Regions from separate parts of the Cellulomonas palmilytica genome, predicted to be linked through region 2. Evidence: riboswitches for the same ligand, from Rfam matches in the RefSeq annotation. Region 2 holds a riboswitch; each other region holds the start of a gene.

Region 1 (5,738 bases), 1.5 Mb from region 2:
CGCACGCGCGCCGGGCTCGCACGTGTCGGGGTCGTCGCGCTGCTCGTCGGCGGGTACCAGACCTGGTCACGCGGGTGGGAGTCGGGCGTCGAGACCGCGGCCGACCTCGTCGCGCTCGTGCTGCTCGCCACGGTCGTCACCGCCACCACGCGCGCCGACGACCTGCTCGACGCGCTGCGCCGGGCCGCCGCTCCCCTGCGCCACGTGGGCCTCGCGCCGGAGACCGTCGCGCTCGCGGTGAGCCTCATGCTGCGCTCGGTCCCGCTGCTCCTGCAGGCCGCGGGCGAGTCCCGCGACGCCGCGCGTGCCCGCGGGCTCGAGCGTTCGCCGCGAGCGGTCGTCGTGCCCGCGGCCGTGCGGATCGTCGGGCACGCGCGCGCCACGGGCGAGGCTCTCGCCGCGCGCGGCCTGGGCGAGGGATGAACGCGCCGGACGTCACCGACAGGCTGAATCACGCCGGGCTGAATCGCGTTGCGCGCGTGCGCGGACTACCGTCCCGGATGTGACGTTCCAGGAGGGTGGCAACTTCGGCGGCGGGCGCGTGCAGTCGCGCCGCTCGGCGGGCGGCAAGGGTATGGCGATCGGCGGCGGCGTCGGCGGGCTCGGCCTGCTCGTGATCCTCGCGATCACGCTGCTGTCGGGCGGCAACGTCGACCCGGGCGCACTGCTCGGCGGAGGCGGCGAGCCCGGCGACGACGGCACGATCGGCGCGTGCACCGCCGAGCAGGCGAACACCGACCGCGCGTGCCGCCTGTCCGCGACGCTCGACTCGCTCGACACGTACTGGGCACCCACGCTCCGCAAGGCCGACGCGACCATCCCCGAGGCCGTCGAGTTCACGTCCGCCGTGAGCACCGCGTGCGGGAACGCGTCCTCGTCGTCCGGGCCGTTCTACTGCCCCGGCGACCAGAGCATCTACCTCGACCTCGGCTTCTTCGACCTGCTGACCAGCCAGTTCGGCGCACAGGGCGGCCCGCTGGCGGAGATGTACGTGTACGCGCACGAGTACGGCCACCACATCCAGAACGTCACGGGCGTGTTCGACTCCTCCGACCGGCGCGGTTCCGGCGCGGAGTCGGACTCCGTGCGTGTCGAGCTGCAGGCCGACTGCTACGCGGGCATGTGGGCGGGCACCGCCGCGACGACGAAGGACCCGGACACCGGCGTCACCTACCTCAAGCCCATCACCGCCGACGAGCTCGCGCAGGCCATCGACGCGGCCGAGGCCGTCGGCGACGACCACATCCAGCAGCAGTCCGGCGGCGGCGTGAACCCCGACTCCTGGACGCACGGCTCGAGCGAGCAGCGCCAGCGCTGGTTCACCACCGGCTACCAGCAGCGCGACCTCGCGGCGTGCGACACCTTCGCCGCCACCGACCTGTGACGCCGCCTGTGACGCGGCCTGTGACACCGCGTGTGACACCATCTGTCACGCCTGTGACTCTCGCGTCCGGCAGACTCCGGGCATGAGCACCGACGACAGCTCCGCCCGCGTGGGCGTCTACATCGACTTCGACAACATCGTCATCTCCCGGTACGACCAGGTGCACCGCCGCGGCGCGTTCCAGTCCGACGACGCGCGCCGCCACCGACCCGACGGCGACGGCGAGGTCGCCACGAGGCTGCGCGCCGCGCGGGTCGACGTGGACGCGATCATCGACTACGCGTCGTCGTTCGGCCGCGTCGTCGTCAGCCGCGCGTACGCCGACTGGTCGCAGCCCGTGAACGCCGGCTACCACCAGCAGCTCATCGACCGCGCGGTCGACCTCACGCAGCTGTTCCCCGTCGGCCCGCGCATGAAGAACGGCGCGGACATCCGGCTCGCGGTCGACGTCATCGAGGACCTGTTCCGCCTCGAGGACCTCACGCACGTCGTGATCATCGCGGGCGACTCCGACTACATCGCGCTCGCGCAGCGCGCCAAGCGCCTCGGCCGCACCGTCATCGGCGTGGGCGTCGCGGGCTCGACGAGCCGCTCCCTGATGTCCGCGTGCGACGAGTACGCGGACTACGACGCGATCCTCGACACGAGCGCACCGCCCGAGGACGACGAGCCCGACGAGCCGGCCACCGCCGCACCCGAGCCCTCCCCCGCGGCCGACACGTCCGACGAACGCGCCGCGCAGCCCGCGCCGAACGGCGACCGCGCCGCGCAGCGCCGCGCCACGCAGCTGCTCATGCGCGCCATGCGCCTCATCCACGCGAAGAAGGACGACGAGCCCTGGCTCTCGTACGGCGAGGTCAAGAGCCAGATGATGCGCCTCGACCCGGCGTTCGCCGAGCGCCCGCTGGGGTTCACGTCGTTCAGCGACTTCATCGCCTCGCGCTCGAGCATCGTCGAGATCGCCAAGGAGACCTCGAAGCACCAGCAGCGCGTGCGCCTGCGCCCCAGCTACCGCTGACGGCGGCGGGGACGGCGGTGCGCGCCCGCAGAGGGTCGCACCGCCGTCCCTCGCTTGGGGTCAGGTGTGGGGCGGCCGCCTCATGCCCGGGAGCCGGACCGAGTCAGCCGCGTGCGGACCACCCGTCCCGCCGCCGCTCCCAGCGCGACGGGGGCGCGCCCGACCGCCGTGAGCCCCTGGACCGCCTCGCGCGTGGCGCGTTCCAGGTCCGCCCGCGCCCGCGCCGCACGGACCTCGTCCTGGTGCGCGCACAGGGCGCGGGCGAGCCCCCGGACGTCCGCGAGCACGTCCGCGCGCGCGGCGTGGTCCTCGGGAGCCAGGACGCGCAGCCACGCGGCGAACCGGCGCACCCGCACCGGCGCGGACTCGTCCAGCAGCTCGTGCCGGCGCAGGTCCTCCCGCGCGACGGCGCGGACGGTGCGCCCGTCACCGTCGCCCGTGTCGATGTCGACGAGCGGGACGCCGAGCGCCACGGCCCGGTCGAACACCTCGACCAGCCGCCGCGTGCGCACCCCGTACGCGGCCCGGACCGGCGCCCACGCCTCGTCGTACGGGTCCGTCCTCCCGGCGACCTGCAGGACCCCGCCGCCGGCCGGCCGGCCCGCACGCGACCGCGCGGTCCCGGCACGGCGCGCGACCTCGGACTCGAGCCACGTGCAGTCGTCGCACAGCGTCTTGGTGACCTTGAGCAGCGACTGTCCCCAGTCGCCGACGAGGCACGCGGTGCACAGCTCCCCGCGGGTGATGACGGTGACCCCGGTGCGCGCGGCCTGCGCGAGGGTCGCGGGGTCGGGGCGCAGCTCGACGAGACCGTCGGCGCGCAGGTACGTCTCGGACATGGGTGTACTCCCTTCGCACTTCCCGGCGGCGGTCGCCGTCGGGCCGGTCTTCCCCCGGGGCACCGTGCGCGAGGTTGCGCGGTTGCCGGACCAGCACGCGGAGGGCGTGTCGCTGGTCACTCTTGACCTGCCGAGACGCTAACGCGGGCGGGCTCGCCCGAGCAAGGAGCGTCACACGAACGGATGCGGTGGACGACGAGTCCGCCGTCCACCGCCTGTGCGCGAGGTGTGTCAGATGTTGAAGCCGAGCGCCCGCATCTGCTCGCGGCCGTCGTCCGTGATCTTCTCCGGGCCCCACGGCGGCATCCACACCCAGTTGATGCGGAAGCCGTCGACGATGCCGTCGAGCGCCTGCGCGGACTGGTCCTCGATGACGTCCGTCAGCGGGCAGGCCGCCGAGGTGAGCGTCATGTCGATGACGGCGGTGTTCTGCTCGAGCGCGATGCCGTACACGAGGCCGAGGTCCACGACGTTGATCCCGAGCTCGGGGTCGATCACGTCGCGCATCGCCTCCTCGACGTCGGCGACGGTCGTCGGGGAGCCCGTGGTGGGGCTGGTCATGCGTCCTCCCGGGAGCCGGTCTTGATGAGTGCGTCGTTCAGGGCGACCCAGCCGAGCAGGGCGCACTTCACGCGTGCGGAGTACTTGCCGACGCCCGTGAAGGCGGCGGCGTCGCCGAGCGCCTCCTCGGCGTCGTCGTCGTCGAGCCCCTGGCCCTTGGACTGCATGAGGTCACGGAACGACGCGGCGAGGGTGTCGACGGTCGTGAGCGGCTGGTCGAGGACCAGGTCGTGCAGGACGGAGACCGAGGCCTGCGAGATCGAGCACCCCTGGCCCTCCCAGCGCAGCCCGCGGACCACACCGGAGTCGTCGACGTCGACCTGCAGCGTCACCTCGTCGCCGCACGTGGGGTTCACCTGGTGCGACTGCGCCGAGTGGGCGCCCGAGACCGCGTCGCCCAGCCCCCGCCCGTGCGGGAACTTCGCGTGGTCCAGGATCACCTGCTGGTACAGCTGCTCCATCGAGCTGCTCATGTGCGACCTCTCCGCCGTCAGTCCGTCAGTCCGAAGAACGCGCGGACCCCCGCGAGTGCTTCCCGGAACACGGCGATCTCCTCGTCGGTCGTGTACACCGCGGCGGTGGCGCGCGCCGTGGCGGCCACGCCGAACCTGCGGTGCAGGGGCTGCGCGCAGTGGTGCCCGACGCGCACCGCGACGCCCGCGTCGTCGAGCACCTGGCCGACGTCGTGCGCGTGCACGCCGTCCACGACGAACGACACGGCCGCGAGGCGGTCGCGCGTGTCGGTCGGGCCGACGACCCGCACGCCCGGTACGGACGCCACCGCGTCGAGCAGGAGGCCCGCGAGGTGGTGCTCGTGCGCCGCGACGGCCTCCATGCCCAGGTCGGACAGGTAGGTCGCGGCCGCGCCCATCGCGACGGCCTGCGACACCATCTGCGTCCCGGCCTCGAAGCGCTGCGGCGGCGGCGCGTACGTCGTCTCCGTCATGGTGACGACCTCGACCATCGAGCCGCCCGTGGTCACGGGCGGGAGCGCCTCGAGCAGCTCGCGCCGCCCGTACAGCGCGCCGACGCCCGTGGGGGCGAGCATCTTGTGGCCCGAGAACGCGGCGAAGTCGACGCCGAGCTCGTGCAGGTCGACCGGCAGGTGCGGCACCGACTGGCACGCGTCGAGCACGGTGAGCGCGCCGACCTCGCGGGCCCGGGAGACGAACGCGGGCACGTCGGTGATCGCGCCGGTCACGTTGGACGCGTGCGTGAACGCCAGGACGCGCGTGCGGTCCGTCACGACGCTCGCGAGCTCGTCGGTGCGCAGCCGCCCGTCGTCGTCCACGCCGATCCAGCGCAGCGTCGCGCCCGTGCGCAGCGCGAGCTCCTGCCACGGCACGAGGTTCGCGTGGTGCTCGGCCTCGGTCACGACGATCTCGTCGCCGGGCCGCAGCGCGAACCGCTGCGCCGCCGCTCCCCCGCGGCCCGCGGTCGCGTTCGACAGCGCGTACGCGACGAGGTTGATGCCCGCGGTCGCGTTGCTCGTCCAGACGAGCTCGCCGGGCGAGACCCCGACGAACGACGCGACGCGCGCCCGTGCGTCCTCGAACGCCTCGGTCGCCTCCTCGGCGAGCTGGTGCGCGCCGCGGTGCACCGCGGCGTTGCGCTGCAGGTAGAAGTCCTGCTCCGCGTCGAGCACCACGTCGGGCTTCTGCGACGTGGCGCCCGAGTCCAGGTAGACCAGCCGCCGGCCGTCGCGCAGCGTGCGCTCGAGCAGCGGGAAGTCGGCCCGCACCGCCGCCAGCTCGGCGGCCTCCAGGGTGGTGCTCACTGCGGATCCCCTCGACGTGGCCAGGTGGGTGGAGTGCCGGACGACGTCACCGCCGCCCGGCACGGATGGGTCGACCAACGGGTCAGGAGGTGACCAGGAACCGGTCGTAGCCCTCGTTCTCGAGGCGCTCGGCGAGCTCCGGGCCGCCCTCCTCCGCGA
Region 2 (5,738 bases):
GGGAGCCAGCCGGAGTGGCCGGCGTCGAGGTAGACCCGCGCGCCGGCCTCGTCGAGCGTGCGCGCGGCCCCCGCGAGGAGCGCGCCGCGGTCGCCCTGCCCGTCGCACGCGCCGAGCTGGGGCAGCGCATCCGGCTCCAGCACGACGACCGGACGGCCGACGATCCCGTCCGCGACGGTCGCGACCCAGGCCGCGTACGCGTCGGCCGCGACACCGCCCGCGGAGTGCAGCCCGCAGTCCCGGCCCGGGATCGCGTACACGACGAGCACCGCCGTGGTGCCCGAGTCGGCCGCGGCGGACGTCAGCCGCGCGACCTGGTCGCGGGCCTCGTCCGCGCCGACCCAGTCGCCCACCCACAGCGCCTGCGGGGTCTGCGCGATCGTCGCGAGCAGGTCCTTGTCCTCGCCCGTGGCCTGGCTCCAGGCGACCGCCGCCTGCGAGTCGGTCCGCACCAGGAGCCCGCCCGTGCCTGGGGGCTGCGCCGAGGTCGTCGCAGTGGAGGTCGGCGATACGGAGGTCGGCGACCCGGTCGGCGAAGCGGTTGTCGGCGAGGACGTCACGGACGGCGTGCCGTCCGCCGGAGCGGCGACGGCCGGCGTGGCGACCGAGCCGGTCGCGGAGCCGTCGCACGCGGCGAGGAGCGCGAGGACCGAGAGCACGGCACCGGTCGCGACGACGCGGCGCAGGGACGTGCGGTGCTCACCCATGAGCACGACAGCGGCCGCCCAGGACGCGTGCTGCAGCCGGGGCGGCGGGTTTCACCCGTTCGCGGCGACGCCCCGGTCGCCTCGCGTGAGGCGGCCGGGGCGTCGCGTCCAGCAGCGAGCCGGAGCCGCCGTCCTCAGACCAGGCCGAGCGCGAGCATCGCGTCCGCGACGCGCACGAAGCCCGCGATGTTGGCGCCCGCGACGTACGAGCCCGGCACGCCGTACTCGTCGGCCGTGGTCAGGCAGCGGTCGTGGATGTCGCGCATGATCGTCGCGAGGCGGGCCTCGGTGTGCTCGAACGTCCACGAGTCGCGCGACGCGTTCTGCTGCATCTCGAGCGCGGACGTCGCGACACCGCCGGCGTTCGCGGCCTTGCCGGGCGCGTACAGCACCTCGGCGTCGGTCAGCAGCGCGATCGCCTTGGGCGTCGTGGGCATGTTCGCGCCCTCGGCGACGACCTTGAGACCCGACTCGACGAGCGCGCGCGCGTCGTCCTCGTCGAGCTCGTTCTGCGTGGCGCACGGCAGCGCGACCTGCGCCCCGACCTCCCACACGCGGCGGCCCGGGACGTACACCGCGCCGCGGCGCTCGGCGTACACCGAGACGCGCCCGCGCTCGACCTCGCGCACCTGACGCAGCAGGTCGAGGTCGATGCCGTTCTCGTCGAGGACGTAGCCCGAGGAGTCCGAGCACGCGACGACGTGCGCGCCGAGCTGCTGGGCCTTCTCGATCGCGTACAGCGCGACGTTGCCCGCGCCCGAGACGACCACGCGCTGCCCGTCGAAGGACTCGCCGATCGTGTTGAGCATGCTCTCCGCGAAGAGCACCGTGCCGTAGCCGGTGGCCTCCTTGCGGACGAGCGAGCCGCCCCAGGTCAGGCCCTTGCCCGTGAGCACGCCCGACTCGTAGCGGTTGGTGATGCGCTTGTACTGGCCGAACAGGTAGCCGATCTCGCGGCCGCCCACGCCGATGTCACCGGCCGGGACGTCGGTGTACTCGCCGATGTGGCGGTACAGCTCGGTCATGAACGACTGGCAGAAGCGCATGACCTCGCCGTCGGACTTGCCGCGCGGGTCGAAGTCCGACCCGCCCTTGCCGCCGCCGATCGGCATGCCCGTGAGGGCGTTCTTGAAGACCTGCTCGAAGCCCAGGAACTTCACGATGCCGAGGTACACCGACGGGTGGAACCGCAGGCCGCCCTTGTACGGGCCGAGAGCGGAGTTGAACTCGACGCGGAAACCGCGGTTGATCTGCACGGTCCCGTTGTCGTCGACCCACGGGACGCGGAAGATGATCTGCCGCTCGGGTTCGCACAACCGCTCGAGGACGGCGGCGTCGACGTACTCGGGGTGACGCTCGAGAACCGGCCCGAGGCTGTCGAACACCTCGTGAAGGGCTTGGTGGAACTCGTGCTCCCCGGCGTTGCGCGCGAGCACCTGCTCGAGGGCGCGCTCCAGCTGCACCTGCATGTCTTTCGGCTCCGCTCTGCTCCGCGTGGCCTGGATGTGAGGACGCCTCAGGCTAGCCACCGTCCGCGTTTCGGGAGGAGGACTCCCGACCCGTGGACGCCCGAGGGTCGGTGGGCGGCCCTCGTATCACCCGGTCGAGGGGCGGCCACCTGCTAGGTGGGCAGCGGTCGCGACGGCGGGGAGCAGCCATGCGCACGACGACGAGCGGGGCGGCCACGAGGGCGCTCGGGGGTACTCCGGAGACGGTGCGCGCACGCGCCCGGTGGCTCGCCGTCGCGTGCGCCGCGGCGGTCGCGCTCCTGCTCGTCGTGCTGGGCTGCGCGGGGCCTCCTGACCAGGTGGGACCGCAGGTCGGCACCGCGACGGCGTCCGCGTCGGGCACCTCCTCGACGGGCGGGACGACGGGCGGGACGACGACGACGCGCGGCGGCGAGCCGACGCAGGACCCGCCCGACGACGTCGTCGTGATCGTGACCGCGGCGCCGCTCGTCGGGCAGCTCGACTTCGACGGCGAGGCGTCCTGCGGGCTGCTCGTGTGGCAGGCGGAGCCGCTCGCCGAGGGCATGGAGTTCGTGGTGGATCTCACGTTCGACGCGACGTGGCGCGAGAGCGTCCGACCGTGCCCGGGGCTCGACGCGCCGCGGTGCTCGGCGGGTCCGCTCGCGGGTGGGTCGCCGAGCTGCCTCGTCGTGCTGGAGCCCGTCGACCCGGCGGCCGTGGACGTGACCGCGCACCTGTCGGCGTCCGGTGCGCTGCGCTGCACGCCCGCCGTCGGCGAGGAGGCGTGCCGCTCGGCCGCGGCGGCGATGGCCGAGGCGGCACCCGCGGGGCCCGTGCCGGTCGTCCCGGACGACGACCGCCCCGTCGAGACCCCGACCTCGTTCGCGGTCGACCCGCCGACCGGGCCGACACCCACCGTGGAGCCGGAGGCCGTGCCGTGACGTCGCCGGCGTCCTCAGCGTCGTCCGACACCCCGCCGCGCCGGGGGCTCCCGCCGTGGGCCACGCTCGTCACGCAGCTCGTCGCGCCCGTGACGCTCGTGTCCGGCTTCCTCTTCTACTACGGCTACGTGTTCACGCGCTCCGAGCTCTGGTACTTCGGGCTCGACGTGGACACCGTGGGGCTCTCGCCGCGCGAGATCGTCATGCGCTCGCCGCGCTCGCTCGCGGTGCCGCTCGTGGTGCTGACCACCGCGTTCGTCGGCGTCGCGTCGCTGAACGCGCGCGTGGACGCGCGAGCGCGGGCGCTGCGGGCGACGACCGCCGGGGCCGAGCGCGTGGCGCGGGGTGCGCGGCTCGCGGTCGGCGCGGGGGCCGCGGTGCTCACGGGCGGTGTGGTGCTGCTGCTCGCGTACGCGTGGTTGCAGGACTGGGTGTGGCTGCAGGTGATCGCGGCGTCGGTGATCGCAGTGGGAGCCGCGCTGACGGCCGGTGCGCTGCGGCACGTGCCGTCGCGCCCGGTGGGCGTCGCTGCGGGGCTGTGGGCGCTCGTCGTCGCGGCCGTGCTGTGGGTCGTGTCGGTGACGGCCGGGTGGGCGGGCATCGGGTTCGCGCAGCGGACCGCGCGGGACCTCGACGAGCTGCCGCTGGTCGTGCTGGACACCACGACGCCGCTGCGCCTGACGAACCCGGCGGTCGGGGTGGAGGACCTGTGCGCCCGCGACGACCCCGGTGCGGGCCCGGTCGTCGACGAGGAGTGCGCCGGCTCGGGTGCCCCGCGGTGGCGGCACCGCGGGCTGCGGCTGCTGGTGCAGGGACCCGACGCGATGTTCCTGGTGCCGTCGACGTGGGACGCGGGCGCGACGACCGTGATGGTCCCGCGCGACCGGCCCGCGCAGTGGCAGTTCCAGTTCGTCAACCTGCCGCCCGGGCCGGCCTGACGGCCTGTCCGGCGTCCATCTGACGAGATTTCCGACTGATCCAGTATCCATTTCTGCGAGCGCTGCTATACCCCTCCCCAGGTCACGAGAACCAGCGCCAAGCCCCGGCTCGCTGGTCGGCAACCCCGGTCACGCGCGGGGTGCTCCGGGGGACGACCTGGTCGGCCCACGGGCCGGCAAACGTGACGGAACGATTGCGAGGGACCATGAGCACCGACGCACCAGCATCCCGCCCCGAGCCCACCGTCGTGGTGGTCGCGGGCAACCCGCGCGAGGGATCGCGCACCCTGCAGGCCGCCCGGACCGCGGCCCAGGCCGTCGCCGCCCACGTCGGCGGGACGGTCACCACCACGGTCGACCTGGCCGCCGTCGCCGGCGAGCTGTTCGCCGGGCAGCGACCCCGGGTCGACGCCGCGCTCGGCGCGCTGGCGGACTCCGACGTCGCGGTGATCGCGACGCCGGTCTACAAGGCCTCCTACACGGGCCTCCTGAAGTCCTTCCTCGACCTGTACGGGCCCGACGGGCTCGCGGGCGTCGTCGTCGTGCCGCTCGTCGTGTCCGGCAACCCGGCGCACGCGCTCGTCGGCGAGGTGCACCTGCGGCCGGTACTCGTCGAGCTCGGCGCGGTCGTCCCGACCCGCGCCCTCACGGTCACCGAGGCCGACCTGGCCGACCCGGCCGGCCTCGACCGCGCCGTGGACGCGTGGCTCGCGCGCGGCGGTGACGCGCTGCGCCGCGCGGTCGGGCAGCCGGTCGGGCAGTCGGCCGCGGACCTCGACCTCGCGGAGGCAGCCCGATGACTGCCGAGCCCATCGCCCGCCCCCGCACCGGGGCCGCGCCGGAGACGCGCCTGTCGCCCGACGAGTACAAGGCCGTGTTCCGCGGGCACCCCGCGGGCGTCGTCGTCGTGACGCTGCGCGACCCCGACGGCCGACCTGTCGGGTTCACCGCGACGTCCGTGATCTCGGTGTCCGCCGAGCCGCCGCTGCTCGCGTTCTCGCTCGCGTCGTCGTCGTCCTCGTGGCCCGCGGTCTCGCGCGCGACCACGCTCGCGCTCAGCTTCCTCGCCGACCACCAGGACGACGTGTCCGCCCGGTTCGCGACGAGCGGCATCGACCGGTTCGCGGCCGGCGGCTGGACCGCGCTCGAGACGGGTGAGCCCGTGATCGACGGCGCGCTGTCCTGGGTGCGCGGGCGCGTCGTGCAGCGCACGCCGGTCGGGTCGAGCTACCTCGTCTCGGTCGAGGCGATCTCGTCGTCCGCGCGGGTCGAGCCCGAGACGGCGCACCGCACCGGGCTCGAGGCCTCGTCGCCGCTCGTCTACCACGACCGGACCTACCACCGGATCGGCGAGCACTCCGCGATCTGACGTCGGCCACCCACCTGGCCACACGCACGGGGACCCCCGGCCCGCACCGGTCCGGGGGTCCACGCGTGCGTCAGGGCAGGCCGGGTCTGCTGCGAGAGGGCCGTCACGCGAGGCCGAGGGAGGCCTTCGCGTCCGGGACGAGCAGGTACATCCGCGTGGACCCGACGATGGACGAGAAGCCGTACCTTGCGTAGAAGTTCGCCGCGCGGTCGTCGACCGGATCGACCACGACGATACGGCCACCCACGAGGTCGGATGCCTCGCAGATGTGCTCGAGCGCGTCGACCAGGAGGTCCCGGCCGAGGCCACGGCCC
Region 3 (5,738 bases), 850 kb from region 2:
CAGGATCGACGGGCGCGTGCAGCGCGAGCCGTACGACTGCACCCAGCCGTTCTCCGTGACCGCGAAGCCGTCCAGGTTCTCCGCGAAGTACTGGACCATGTCGTTGCGCTCGGGCTCGCCGTGCACCAGCACGTCCAGGCCGATGCGCTCCTGCAGCTCGACGACGCGGCGGATCTCCGCCTTCATCTCCTCGACGTACTGCTCGGCGGTCAGCTCGCCCTTGCCGTGCGCCGCGCGGGCCTTGCGGATCTCCGGCGTCTGCGGGAACGAGCCGATGGTCGTCGTCGGCAGCGGCGGGAGGTTGAGGCGGGCCGCCTGCGCCTCCTTGCGCTCGTCGAACGAGCCGCGCGCGAACGCGTCGTCGGACAGCGCACCCGTGCGCTCGCGCACCTCGAGACGGACCACGCCCGGCGCGGTGCGACGCGACGCGACCGCGTCGGACGCCTCGAGCAGCTGCTCGTGGATCGCCTCGCGACCCTCGGACAGGCCCTCGGCGAGCGTGACGACCTCGGTGACCTTCTGGTCCGCGAACGCGAGCCACGAGCGCAGCGTCGGGTCGAGGTTCGGCTCGTCGGCCGTGTCGTGCGGGACGTGGAACAGCGACGTCGACGTGCCGACCGCGACCGCGCCCGCGCCGATGACCTCGAGCTGCTCGAGGACCTGGAGCTTCGCGTCCAGGTCCGCGCGCCAGATGTTGTGGCCGTCGATCACGCCCGCGACGAGCGTCTTCGACTCCAGGCCCGCGACCGCCTCGGTGGGCGCGGAGCCCTTGACCAGGTCCAGGCCGATCGCCTCGACGTCGCTCGCCGCGAGCACCGGCAGCGCCGCGCCCAGGTCCCCGTACGGGGCGGCGACGAACAGCGCGGGGCGCTGCGGGCGCGCGAGCTCGGTCGACAGCACGCGGTAGGCGTCCGCGGTCGCCGCGAGCAGCCGCTCGACGGGCACGTCGATGCTCTCCGAGACGAGCGCCGGCTCGTCGAGCTGCACCCACGTCGCGCCCGCGGCCGCGAGGTCGCGCAGCAGGTCCGCGTACACCGGCAGCAGGTCGTGCAGGCGGTCGATCGGGGAGAAGTCCGCGGGCGAGCCCTCGGTCGCCTTCGCGAGCGCCAGGTACGTCACGGGGCCGACGACGACCGGGCGGGTCAGCACGCCGTCGGCGAGCGCCTCGACGAACTCCGCGACCGGGCGCGTGCCCACGTACGAGAACGTCGTCTCGGGGCCGATCTCCGGGACCAGGTAGTGGTAGTTCGTGTCGAACCACTTGGTCATCTCGAGCGGCAGGTCGTCGCCGCGGCCGCGCGCGACCGTCGAGTAGCCCGCGAGGTCGAGCGTGCCGTCCTCGCCGACGAGGTCCGCGAACCGGGCCGGGATCGCGCCGACGACCGCGGTCGCGTCGAGCACCTGGTCGTAGAACGAGAACGCGCTCGGGATCGCCGGGACGTCCGTCGGCAGGCCGAGCTCGACGAGCCGGTCACGCGTGCGCTTGCGCAGCGCCGCGGCGGTCGCCTCGACCTCGTCGGCCGTGGACCTCCCGGCCCAGAAGGCCTCGATGGCCTTCTTGAGCTCGCGGCGCGGCCCGATGCGCGGGTAGCCCAGCACGGAGCCGGTCGGGAACTGCGGGGTCTCGCTCATGGGGTCCAGCCTTCGTCTCGTGGTGGTGCGGGGTTCGGGGGGACGACGAGGGGTGCGGCCTCAGCGGGCCTTGCCGTCCAGCTGCGCGCCCTCGAGCAGGTCGAGCGCGGCCTCGTGCTTGTTGTAGGTGTAGACGTGCACGCCGGGCGCGCCGCCGTCGAGGATGCCCTTGACGAGGTCGACGCCCGCGCGCGTGCCGATGCGGTGCCGCGCCAGCGGGTCGTCCGCCGCGCCCAGCGCGTCCAGCAGGTCCCGCGGCACCGGGACACCCGTGAGCTCCTGCGTGCGCAGCAGCCGGGCCGGGTCGGTGAGCGGGATGATCCCGGGGATGATCGGGATCACGACGCCCGCGTCACGTGCCTCGGCCACCAGGCCCAGGTACGCCTCGGCGTCGTAGAACACCTGCGTGATCGCGAAGTCCGCGCCCGCCTGCTGCTTGGCCAGCAGGGAGGCGACGTCCTGCGCGCGCGTGCCGCCGGTGGCCGCGTTGCCGCGCGGGAACGCCGCGACCGCGACCGACAGCGGACGCACGCGAGCGCGCACGGCCTGCGCGGGGCTCGCGCCGCAGCGGCGCGACTCGATGTCCCGCAGGAGCCCGACGAGCTCGCTCGCCGTCTCCAGGCCCTCGGGGTGCGCCTGCCAGTCGGTCTGCCCCGCGGGCGGGTCGCCGCGCAGCGCGAGGAACGAGCGCACGCCCTCGTCGAGGAACTCCTCGACGATCGTCGTGATCTCGTCGCGGCTCGTCCCCACGCACGTGAGGTGCGCGATGGGGGACAGCGACGTCTCGCGCAGCAGGCGGGACACGAACGCGCGCGACGTCTCGCGCGTCTTGCCCGACGCGCCGTACGTCACCGAGACGAAGTCCGGGTGCAGCGACTCCAGCTGACGGACCGTCTCCCACAGCCGGGGCGCGGCCTGCGGGTTGCGGGGCGGGAAGAACTCGAACGAGAGCGTCGGGCGGTCGAGCGTGCCCAGCGGGCGCGGCTCGGGCGCCACGTGCGCCGCGGGCGGGTTCACGGTTGCCGCGCTCACGCCAGCGGTCCGTTCAGACACAGGGTCTGCGACATGTCGACTCCATCGGTCCTGGCGGAAGCACCCACACCCTCGTCGCGGAGGGGGGTTGCTGCGGCGTCGACGAGCCAGGTCTCTCGGCCGCTCTGGATGGTTGGCGTGATCGTAGGCCGGGAGCCCACATGCTGACCACGACTTCTCACTTACCGAGACGGTCGGATCGTCCAGCGGACGGCCGGACGACGAGCCGCAGATCAGACGGGGTCGCGGCGGCGGAGGGCCGCGGGACGGGCGCGGGACTCGCGCGGGACGGTGCGGCCGCCGCGGGTCCCGGGACAGGGCCGCCACGGCACCGGCCGGAGTCCGGTCACGGCTCGCCGGAGCGGTCGGGGGAGTGCAGGTCAGGCGAGGGGGCGAGGCCGCTGGTGCGGGATCTCGCCCCACGGCGGGGTCCCCGTCACCGTCGACAGCAGACCGGCCTCGACCGCCTGCAGGACCTGCGCGTCCGGCGGGACCGACCCGCCCAGGGCGTCCCGCGCGCCGCGGACGGCGTCCAGGCCGCCTTCGGGGTCGGGCATCTCGGTCATGCGCGGAACTGTAATCGCCGCGCACGATCAGGCGAAGCCCCGACGGGCGGATCACCCGAGGGGAGCACGCACGGGGGTCATCCGTGCGGGCGGCACCTCGACGGACGGACGCCGCGGGCAATCGCGTGACACCGGCCGACGAGCACGCGCTGACCTGCGACTCCGTCCGCCCGGACCGTCACCCGAACGCCACACGCGGCCCACCCGCGTCAGCGCCGCCGTTCGGACACTTCACCCGCGGGCGGACGGGCAGGTCGCCAGGTGGTCGTCGACGAGCCCGCACGCCTGCATCGCCGCGTACGCGGTGGTCGGCCCGACGAACCGGAACCCCAGCGACTTCAGCTCGCGCGCCAGCGCGCGCGACTCCGGGGTCACGGCGGGGACGTCCGCCCAGGACGCGGGGCGCACGTGCTGCGTGCGGTCCGGCGCGAACGACCAGAGCAGCGCGTCGAGCGTGCGGCCCGACTCGTGCAGCGCGAGCAGGGCGCGCGCGTTGGCGATCGTCGCCTCGATCTTCTGCCGGTTGCGCACGATCCCCGCGTCCGCGAGCAGCCGCTCCACGTCGTGCTCGTCGTACCCCGCGACGACCTGCGGGTCGAACCCCGCGAACGCCGCCCGGAACGACTCGCGCTTGCGCAGCACCGTGATCCACGCGAGCCCCGACTGGAAGCCCTCGAGCGCGATCCGCTCGAACAGCGCCTCCTCCCCGTGCACCGCCACGCCCCACTCTTCGTCGTGGTAGCGCTCGTAGAGCGGGTCCCCGTCCCCGAAGCACCGCCCGGTCACAGGGCCGGCTGTCGGGTCGGCGGGGCCCGCAGGGGCGTCGACCGTGCTGTCGACCGTCGCGGTGTCGTCCATGCGGGGGAGTCTGCCGTGCCGCGCCGACATGCGGGAGTCCCGCGGCGTCGACCTGTGGACGACGAGGCGTCAGCCTGGGCCGACGCGCGCGCGCGACCGCCGCGTTCCTGCCCAGCAGCAGTCCCGCGCCGAGACCCCCGGCCCGAAGCCGGAGCAACCACGGTCTCGACGATGCGAGCCCGACGAGCCCGTCCTTCCTCCGGCTCCGGCCGCCGAGAGCCGGAGCAACCACGGTCTCGACGAGGGGAGCCGGCTCGCGGGGGCGGGGCGTCAGGTCAGGGTGGCGAGGGTCTTGCGGATGCGCTGGGCCGAGACCGGGGTGGGCGTGCCGAGCTGCTGGGCGAACAGGCTCACGCGCAGCTCCTCGAGCTGCCACCGCACGGCCGCGACCTGCGCCGGGTCCGCGCCGGGGGCCGCCGCGAGCGCGTTCTCCAGGTCGTGCACCTGCCAGGCCAGGTCCGCGTCGCGCGCCGGGTTCTCGGCGGCCTTGGCCAGCCGGTGCCGCGCCGCGCGCAGGTACCGCACCAGGTGCACCAGCCGCTCCGCGCCGGTCTCGACGACGAAGCCCGCGTGCACCAGGCGCGCCGACTGCTCGCGCACGTCGGACGCGGTGGCCAGCAGCGCGAGGCTGGACGTCCCCTTGAGCTCGACCTCCAGCTCGCGCCACGCGGTGAGCACCTGCACCAGTACCCCGACGAGCGCGTGCACCCGGTCCTCGAGCCGGTCGCGCAGGTACGCGCGCAGCGCGGCGTAGTCCTCGGGCGTGCGGACGTCGGCGGGGGTGCGGCCCGCGTCCGCGGGGCGGGTGCGCAGGTGCTCGTCGACGAGCGCGTCGACCGCGGCGAGCTGCACGTCCTCGACGAGCGCCTCGCGGCTCGGGTACGGGTTGGCGGCGAGCGCGAGCGCCTGCGCGCCCGTCCAGCGGGAGGTCACGCGGGCCGGGGCGAGCCCGACGTCGAGCAGCAGCAACCGGCGCAGGCCGGCGCGCGCGGCGGCGGGGCGCGCGGACGCGTCGGCGAGGGTGCGCACCGAGACGCTCGTGCGTGCGTCGACGAGCGTCGGGTAGGCGCGCACGACGGTCGCACCCGAGCGGACCTCGACGACCTCCGGGAGCGTGAGGTCGTCGGGCCAGGCCGTGAGGCCCCCTCGCGTCACGGACTCGGCGGGTTCGGTCGCGGCCTGCCCCGACGAGCGCGCGTCCGACGACCCGCCCGGGGAGCGGGCACCGCGCCGGTCCTGACGCGCTCGCGGACCGGGCCGTGCGGGCTCGTCGGCCGCGAGGCCCGCCTCGCGCATCGCCTGCCGCAGCGCCGCCTTCACGGCGGTGTCGACGGCGTCCTGCGCGCGGTCCGCGAGCCGGTGCTGCAGAGCCGCGAGGTCCTTGCCCTCGTCGACCACGCCGCCGCGGTCGCCCACGACGCGGAACGTCATGCGCAGGTGCGCGGGCAGGCGGTCGTCGTCGAACGCGTCGGCGGGCACGTCCATGTCCCGCACGGCGCGCACCGCGGAGCGGAACGCGTCGTGGAACGAGGGCGCGGCGTCACCGGCGCGCACGGTGTCCGCCCAGGACGCGGTGTTCGACCGCAGCCACGCGGCCACGGCGCGGCCCACGTCGGGCGCGGGGACGAGCTGCACGCGCACGGGCTTGGG
Region 4 (5,738 bases), 730 kb from region 2:
CGCCGCCGTACCGCGCGTGCCGCAGCTCGTCGAGGGGTGCGGCGTCGTCGGGTGCGGGCTGGGCGGTGGGCTGTTCCACGACGACGTCGACGGACACGGTGCGCTCCTTCTCCCGCCGCCCGCGGGTGCGGGCGCTGCTGCGGATCGACCCGGGCGCGAGCCGCTCTCGTCGCGGCCGCCCGCCCCGCCTGCCGGGACAGACGGCGGGGCTCGTGGGGCGCGAGGTTCGTCCGTCCCGGGAGGTGGGTCAACGACCGGGCCGTCGCGTCTCACATGACGGGAAGTCCGGTGGGAGCCGTGCCGGCGTGCCGGCCGCGCCGCACACTTCCGGGCACCGACGACGAAGGGGGCCGCGGTGGAGCGCTGGATGCGACTGGGCACGTACCACACCGTGACGGGCCAGCACGCGGGTGCGTGGCGCGTGAGCACGCAGGCGACCGACAGCGAGTCGCTCGCGCAGCACGTCGCCGCGGCGCGCGCGGCGCAGGACGCGGGGCTCGACTTCCTGCTCGTCACCGACGTGCTCGGTGAGCAGGCCGACCCGCAGCGCCCGCACGAGGTGCGCGCCGACCTCGTCCCGCGCCTCGAGCCGACGGCGCTGCTGGCCGCGCTCGCCGCGACGACGCGGGACATCGGGCTCGTCGGGAGCTTCTCGACGACGTTCGAGGACCCGTACCACCTGGCCCGACGGCTCGCGAGCCTCGACCACCTGTCCGAGGGCCGGGCCGGCTGGAACGTCGTGACGTCGTTCCAGGCGCTCGCGTCCGCCGCGGCGGGCGGCGAGCCGCTGCCGCCGCACGCGGACCGGTACGCCCGCGCCCGTGAGGCGCTCGAGGTCGCGTGCGCGCTGTGGGACGCGTGGGAGCGAGACGCCGTCGTCCGCGACCGGCGCGCCGGCCGGTACGTCGACCCCGCGCGCGTGCGCCGCGTCGAGCACGCCGGCCCGTCGTTCGACGTCCGCACGGTGCTGCCGTCGTCGCGTTCGCCGCAGGGCCGCCCCGTGCTGTTCCAGGCGGGCGCGTCCGAGGCGGGGCGCGCGCTGGCGGCCGACCACGCGGACGTCGTGTTCACGAGCCAGGACCACCTGCCCGACGCGCGGAAGTTCTACCGCGAGGTCAAACACCGCGTCGCGGACGCGGGACGCGACCCGGACGGCGTGCTCGTCATGCCGGGCGTCGTCGCGATCGTCGCATCGACGCGCGCGCAGGCCCGCGAGGTGCGCGCGCGGCTCGACGAGGCGATCGACGACGAGCGTGCGCGCCGCCGGCTGTCCGCGCTGCTGGGGTGGGACACCTCCGCGCTGCCCGCGGACGCGCTGCTCGACGCCGCACCGGCGCAGACCGAGGGGCACCGCAGCCGGGCGCGCCAGCTGCACGAGCGCGCGGTCCGCGAGCGCCTGACGGTCAGGGAGCTCGCGCGCGTCGCGGAGGCCACGCGCGGCCACCTGCTCGTCGTCGGGAGCCCGCAGGACGTCGCCGACGAGCTGCTCGCCTGGTTCGAGGCGGACGCCGCCGACGGGTTCGTCGTCGGACCGGCCGTGATGCCCGCGGGCCTGCGACGGTTCACGCGCGACGTCGTGCCGCTGCTGCGCGCCGCGGGCGTGCGGCCGGACCGCCCGCACGGCGGGACGCTGCGCGACCGGCTCGGGGTCGGCGCACCGACGGGGGCAGCCCGTGAGACGACCGCCCTCAACCGTTGACCCGGGCCTGCCCGCCACCTAACTTCTGCGGCCGGTCCCGAGTTCCGCCGTCTGGCTCGGCAGGCGGAACAGCAACCCCCAGACACCGGTGGGGTGCTCCCGAGCACGACCTGGCGCACCCGCACCAGCGGGCGCGCAACCGATGTCCCCCAGGAAGGCGCCACGACGCCATGACGACAGTCCTCGACCCGGCCGCGACCTCGGTCGGCGCGTCCCTCACCACGTTCACCGCCGCGTTGAGCCGTCCCCGCGGGTTCGGCGACGCGAGCCTGCGCCGTCGTCGCCCCGGCGACATCGAGCTGCTGGGCGGCATCCCCGACGACTCCGCGCTGCCCGTGAGCGAGCTCCTCGCGTCCGCGCAGCGCGTGCTGTCCGACGAGCGCGCGGGCGCGGGCGCGTTCCAGTACTCGCAGTCCGCGGGTCTCGACGAGCTCCGCGCCTGGATCGCCGCGCGCGAGGGTGTCGCACCCGAGCGCGTGATCGTCACGAACGGCGGGTTCCACGGCCTGTCGCTGTCGGTCCTCGCGCTCATCGAGCGCGGCGCGCCCGTCGCCGTCGACAACCCCGTGTTCCCGCTGTTCCTGCGCGCGCTCGAGCTGTCCGCCGGCCGCGCCGTGCCGATCTCGGTCGGCCCGCACGGGCTCGACGTCGACGAGCTCGAGCACCACCTGCGCGGCGGCGGTCGTCCGGCGGCGGTCTACACCGTGCCGGACTTCCACAACCCGAGCCAGGGCACGCTGCCGAGCGAGCAGCGCGTGCGGCTCGTCGAGCTCGCCGAGCGGTACGGGTTCGTCGTGCTCGCGGACAACCCGTACCGCGAGCTGCGGTTCCGCGGCACGGACGCCGACCAGCGCGTGCTGTCCGAGTCCGACCGCGTGGTGCACGTCAACACGTTCTCCAAGACGCTCGGGCCCGGCCTGCGGCTCGGCTGGGTGGTCGCGGCGCCCGAGCTGGTCGAGGCGTTCGTGCGCGTGCGCAACCGGCAGGACTCGCACACGTCGACGCTCGAGCAGCGCCTCGTGATCGACCTGCTGACGCACGACGACACGTGGTTCGACCGCACGCTCGAGCGCGCCCGTGCGCTGTACCGCGAGCGCGCCGACGTCCTCGCCGGTGCGCTGCGCGAGCGGCTCGGCGAGCTCGTGGAGGTCGAGGACCCCGAGGGCGGGTTCTTCCTGTGGCCGCGGATCACGCTGCCGGGCCTGGACCCGGCGCGGCTCGCGGAGGCGTCCGCCGAGCGCGGTGCCACGTACCAGCGGGGCGACTTCTTCTCCTCGAGCGGTCGCCCTGAGTTCACCGACCGCGTGCGCCTGGCGTACGGCGACCGCGACGTCGCGACGCTGCGCGAGTTCGTCGCGCGGTTCGGCGACGCGGTCGACGCCGTCGCCGCGGGGACCGACCGATGAGCGCGCTGCACCTCGCGGTCGAGCTGGACGGCCGCGGCGCCCACCCGGGCGCGCACCTCGTCGACACGCCGCCCCTGACGCGCACCGCCTGGAGCGACACGGCGGGGTCCGACGACGTCGGGCCGGAGCGCCTGCGCCGTGCCGTGGCCGCCGCGCAGGACGCCGGCGTCACGTTCGTGACGTTCGACGACAGCCTGACGCCCGCCCCGGCGGGTCCCGCGCTGCGCGTCGACGCCGTGACGCGCGCCGCGTTCGTCGCGCCCGTGACGTCACGCATCGGCCTCGTGCCGCTCGTGCACCCGGGCGTGACCGAGCCGTTCCACGTCGCGAGCCAGCTCGCGTCGCTCGACCACGCGAGCCGTGGCCGGGCGGGCTGGCTCGTCGGCTCGGGCGACGTGCCCGGGGCGCGGGCGGCGCTCGACCGTCCCGTCGCCGCCGGCGACGACCTGCGCGACGAGACCGCCGACGTCGCGCGCACGCTCGCGGCGTTGTGGGACTCGTGGGAGGACGACGCGGTCGTCCGGGACACCGCGACGGGGCGCTTCGTCGACCGTGAGCGCCTGCACAAGGTCGACGTGACGTCGGGCGGCTCGGGCGCGACCGCGAGCCCCGCGACGCGCGACGTGCCGGACGGCGTGCGCGCGCCGTTCAGCGTCGTGGGGCCGCTCATCGTCCCGCGTGGCCCGCAGGGGCGTCCGGTCGTGGTCGCTCGCGCCGGCGTGCTGCCGGGTACGGCGGTCGACGTCGCGCTCGTCGGGCCGGGTGCCGACGACGACGCGCGGCTGACGGCCGCGTCGCTCGCGGGCGACTCGTGGGTCGCGCGCGTCGCGGCGCAGGCCCGCGCGGACGGTGCGCCGCTCGTCGTGCTCGACCTCGCGGTCGTGCTCGACACCGCCGACGCGGGCGCACCCGCTCGTGCGGCCGAGCTCGACGCCGCGACGGCGCCGCTGCCCGGTTCGGCGTGGGCCTCGGCGGCTCGCTGGAGCGGTTCCGCGTCCGGGCTCGTCGAGCTGCTGCTCACGCTGCGCGGCGTGGTCGACGGCGTGCGCGTGCTGCCCGCCGTGCAGGACGTCGACCTCGCCGTGCTCGTGCGCGACGTCCTGCCCGCGCTGCGCGTCGCCCGCGCCGTCCCGACGCCGCGCCCCGGCGCGACGCTGCGCGACACGCTCGGCCTGGCACGCCCCGCCAACCAGTTCGCCCGCGGCGCGTGACGCGCCCGTCCGTCAGGAGACTCCCGTGAGCACCGCCACCGGCCCCTCGTCGGCCGACTACCCCCGCCCCCACGCGCACGTCCACCTGGGCGTGTTCTTCCAGGGCGTCAACCACACCACCATCTGGTCCGACCCGGCGAGCGGGTCGCAGATCGACTTCGAGACGTTCCGCGAGGTCGCGCAGACCGCCGAGCGCGGGCTGTTCGACGCGTTCTTCCTCGGTGAGGGCCTGCGCCTGCGCGAGCAGAACGGCCTGCTGCACGACCTCGACGTCGTGGGTCGGCCCGACGCGATCACGCAGCTGTCCGCGCTCGCCGCCGTGACCCGACGCATCGGGCTCGTCGCGACGCAGAACGTCACGTACAACGACCCGGCCGACCTCGCGCGCCGCCTGGCGAGCCTCGACGTCCTGTCGGGCGGCCGCGGCGCGTGGAACATCGTCACGACCGACAACTCGTGGACGGGCGCGAACTTCCGCCGCGGCGGGTGGCTCGACCACGAGCTGCGGTACGTGCGCGCGGCCGAGTTCGTCGAGGCGGCCCAGGCGCTGTGGGACGCGTTCGACGACGAGGGCGCGCCCGTCGAGGTGCGCTACGCGGGCCGGACCGTCGAGCTCGTCGCGACGCCCACCGTGCCGCGCAGCGCGCAGGGACACCCGGTGCTGTTCCAGGCCGGCGACTCCCCCGCCGGCCGGGACTTCGCGGCGTCGCACGCCGAGGTGATCTTCTCGGCGCACGGCACGGACCACGCCGACGCGCTCGCGTTCGCGCACGACGTCCGCCGCCGCACGGTGGCCGCGGGACGCCCCGAGGACGACGTCAAGATCCTGCCCGGGACGCAGATCATCCTGGGCGCGACGCCCGACGAGGCCCGCGAGAAGGCGCGCTGGGTCAAGGAGCAGCAGGTCACGCCCGCGACCGCGCTGTCCCTGATCGGCCAGGTGTGGGGCGAGGACCTGTCCCACCTCGACCCCGACGGCCCGCTGCCGGAGCACGACCCGGTGGTCAAGGCGATCGGCGAGACGCGCGGCACGCCGCGACCCGGCCGGGACGCCGTGGCCGTCGCCCGCGCGTGGCGCGAGCGCGCGACCGAGCAGGGGTTCTCGATCCGTGAGCTCGTGCTCGACCAGGAGCGGCAGCGCGGGTTCGTCGGGACCCCGTCGTCGGTGGCCGACGAGCTCGCGCACTGGGTGCGCTCGGGCGCGAGCGACGGGTTCAACCTCACGCCGTGGGTCGTGCCCGGCGGGCTCGACGACGTCGTGGACCGGCTCGTGCCCGAGCTCCAGGAGCGCGGCGCGTACCGCACGGAGTACACCGGGACGACGCTGCGCGAGCACCTGGGCCTGCGCGCACCCGTCCCGCACCGCCGCACGCTCGTGACCGCCGACGCCTGAGTGCCGGGAGTCGCCTGAGCACCGGCACG

Evidence for each region. A riboswitch is a leader RNA that binds a small molecule or an ion and turns the genes downstream of it on or off. The one in region 2 is predicted to bind S-adenosylmethionine.
Region 1: it holds a riboswitch for S-adenosylmethionine, as region 2 does, so the genes downstream of both, F1D97_RS10675 (hypothetical protein) here and F1D97_RS00275 (NADPH-dependent FMN reductase) in region 2, are expected to answer to the same signal.
Region 3: it holds a riboswitch for S-adenosylmethionine, as region 2 does, so the genes downstream of both, F1D97_RS04285 (methylenetetrahydrofolate reductase) here and F1D97_RS00275 (NADPH-dependent FMN reductase) in region 2, are expected to answer to the same signal.
Region 4: it holds a riboswitch for S-adenosylmethionine, as region 2 does, so the genes downstream of both, F1D97_RS14245 (aminotransferase-like domain-containing protein) here and F1D97_RS00275 (NADPH-dependent FMN reductase) in region 2, are expected to answer to the same signal.

The regions. Positions count from the first base shown of each region.
Region 1 covers NZ_CP062221.1:2,344,675-2,350,412, reverse strand. Annotated here, with positions in the region: gene F1D97_RS10690 (energy-coupling factor transporter transmembrane component T) at 1-423, shown strand, start outside; gene ypfJ (KPN_02809 family neutral zinc metallopeptidase) at 503-1,384, shown strand; gene F1D97_RS10680 (NYN domain-containing protein) at 1,467-2,402, shown strand; gene F1D97_RS10675 (hypothetical protein) at 2,483-3,241, opposite strand; SAM riboswitch class IV at 3,252-3,369, opposite strand; gene F1D97_RS10670 (metal-sulfur cluster assembly factor) at 3,473-3,802, opposite strand; gene sufU (Fe-S cluster assembly sulfur transfer protein SufU) at 3,799-4,275, opposite strand; gene F1D97_RS10660 (SufS family cysteine desulfurase) at 4,293-5,579, opposite strand; gene sufC (Fe-S cluster assembly ATPase SufC) at 5,662-5,738, opposite strand, start outside.
Region 2 covers NZ_CP062221.1:38,264-44,001, forward strand. Annotated here, with positions in the region: gene F1D97_RS00255 (glycoside hydrolase family 6 protein) at 1-707, opposite strand, end outside; gene gdhA (NADP-specific glutamate dehydrogenase) at 842-2,176, opposite strand; gene F1D97_RS00265 (hypothetical protein) at 2,422-3,117, shown strand; gene F1D97_RS00270 (hypothetical protein) at 3,114-4,055, shown strand; SAM riboswitch class IV at 4,136-4,244, shown strand; gene F1D97_RS00275 (NADPH-dependent FMN reductase) at 4,262-4,855, shown strand; gene F1D97_RS00280 (flavin reductase family protein) at 4,852-5,424, shown strand; gene F1D97_RS00285 (GNAT family N-acetyltransferase) at 5,528-5,738, opposite strand, start outside.
Region 3 covers NZ_CP062221.1:889,827-895,564, forward strand. Annotated here, with positions in the region: gene metE (5-methyltetrahydropteroyltriglutamate--homocysteine S-methyltransferase) at 1-1,632, opposite strand, end outside; gene F1D97_RS04285 (methylenetetrahydrofolate reductase) at 1,693-2,664, opposite strand; SAM riboswitch class I at 2,704-2,800, opposite strand; gene F1D97_RS04290 (hypothetical protein) at 3,045-3,230, opposite strand; gene F1D97_RS04295 (DNA-3-methyladenine glycosylase I) at 3,462-4,088, opposite strand; gene hrpA (ATP-dependent RNA helicase HrpA) at 4,359-5,738, opposite strand, start outside.
Region 4 covers NZ_CP062221.1:3,143,923-3,149,660, forward strand. Annotated here, with positions in the region: gene F1D97_RS14235 (NADPH-dependent oxidoreductase) at 1-97, opposite strand, end outside; gene F1D97_RS14240 (NtaA/DmoA family FMN-dependent monooxygenase) at 356-1,699, shown strand; SAM riboswitch class IV at 1,733-1,847, shown strand; gene F1D97_RS14245 (aminotransferase-like domain-containing protein) at 1,870-3,105, shown strand; gene F1D97_RS14250 (LLM class flavin-dependent oxidoreductase) at 3,102-4,316, shown strand; gene F1D97_RS14255 (NtaA/DmoA family FMN-dependent monooxygenase) at 4,342-5,709, shown strand.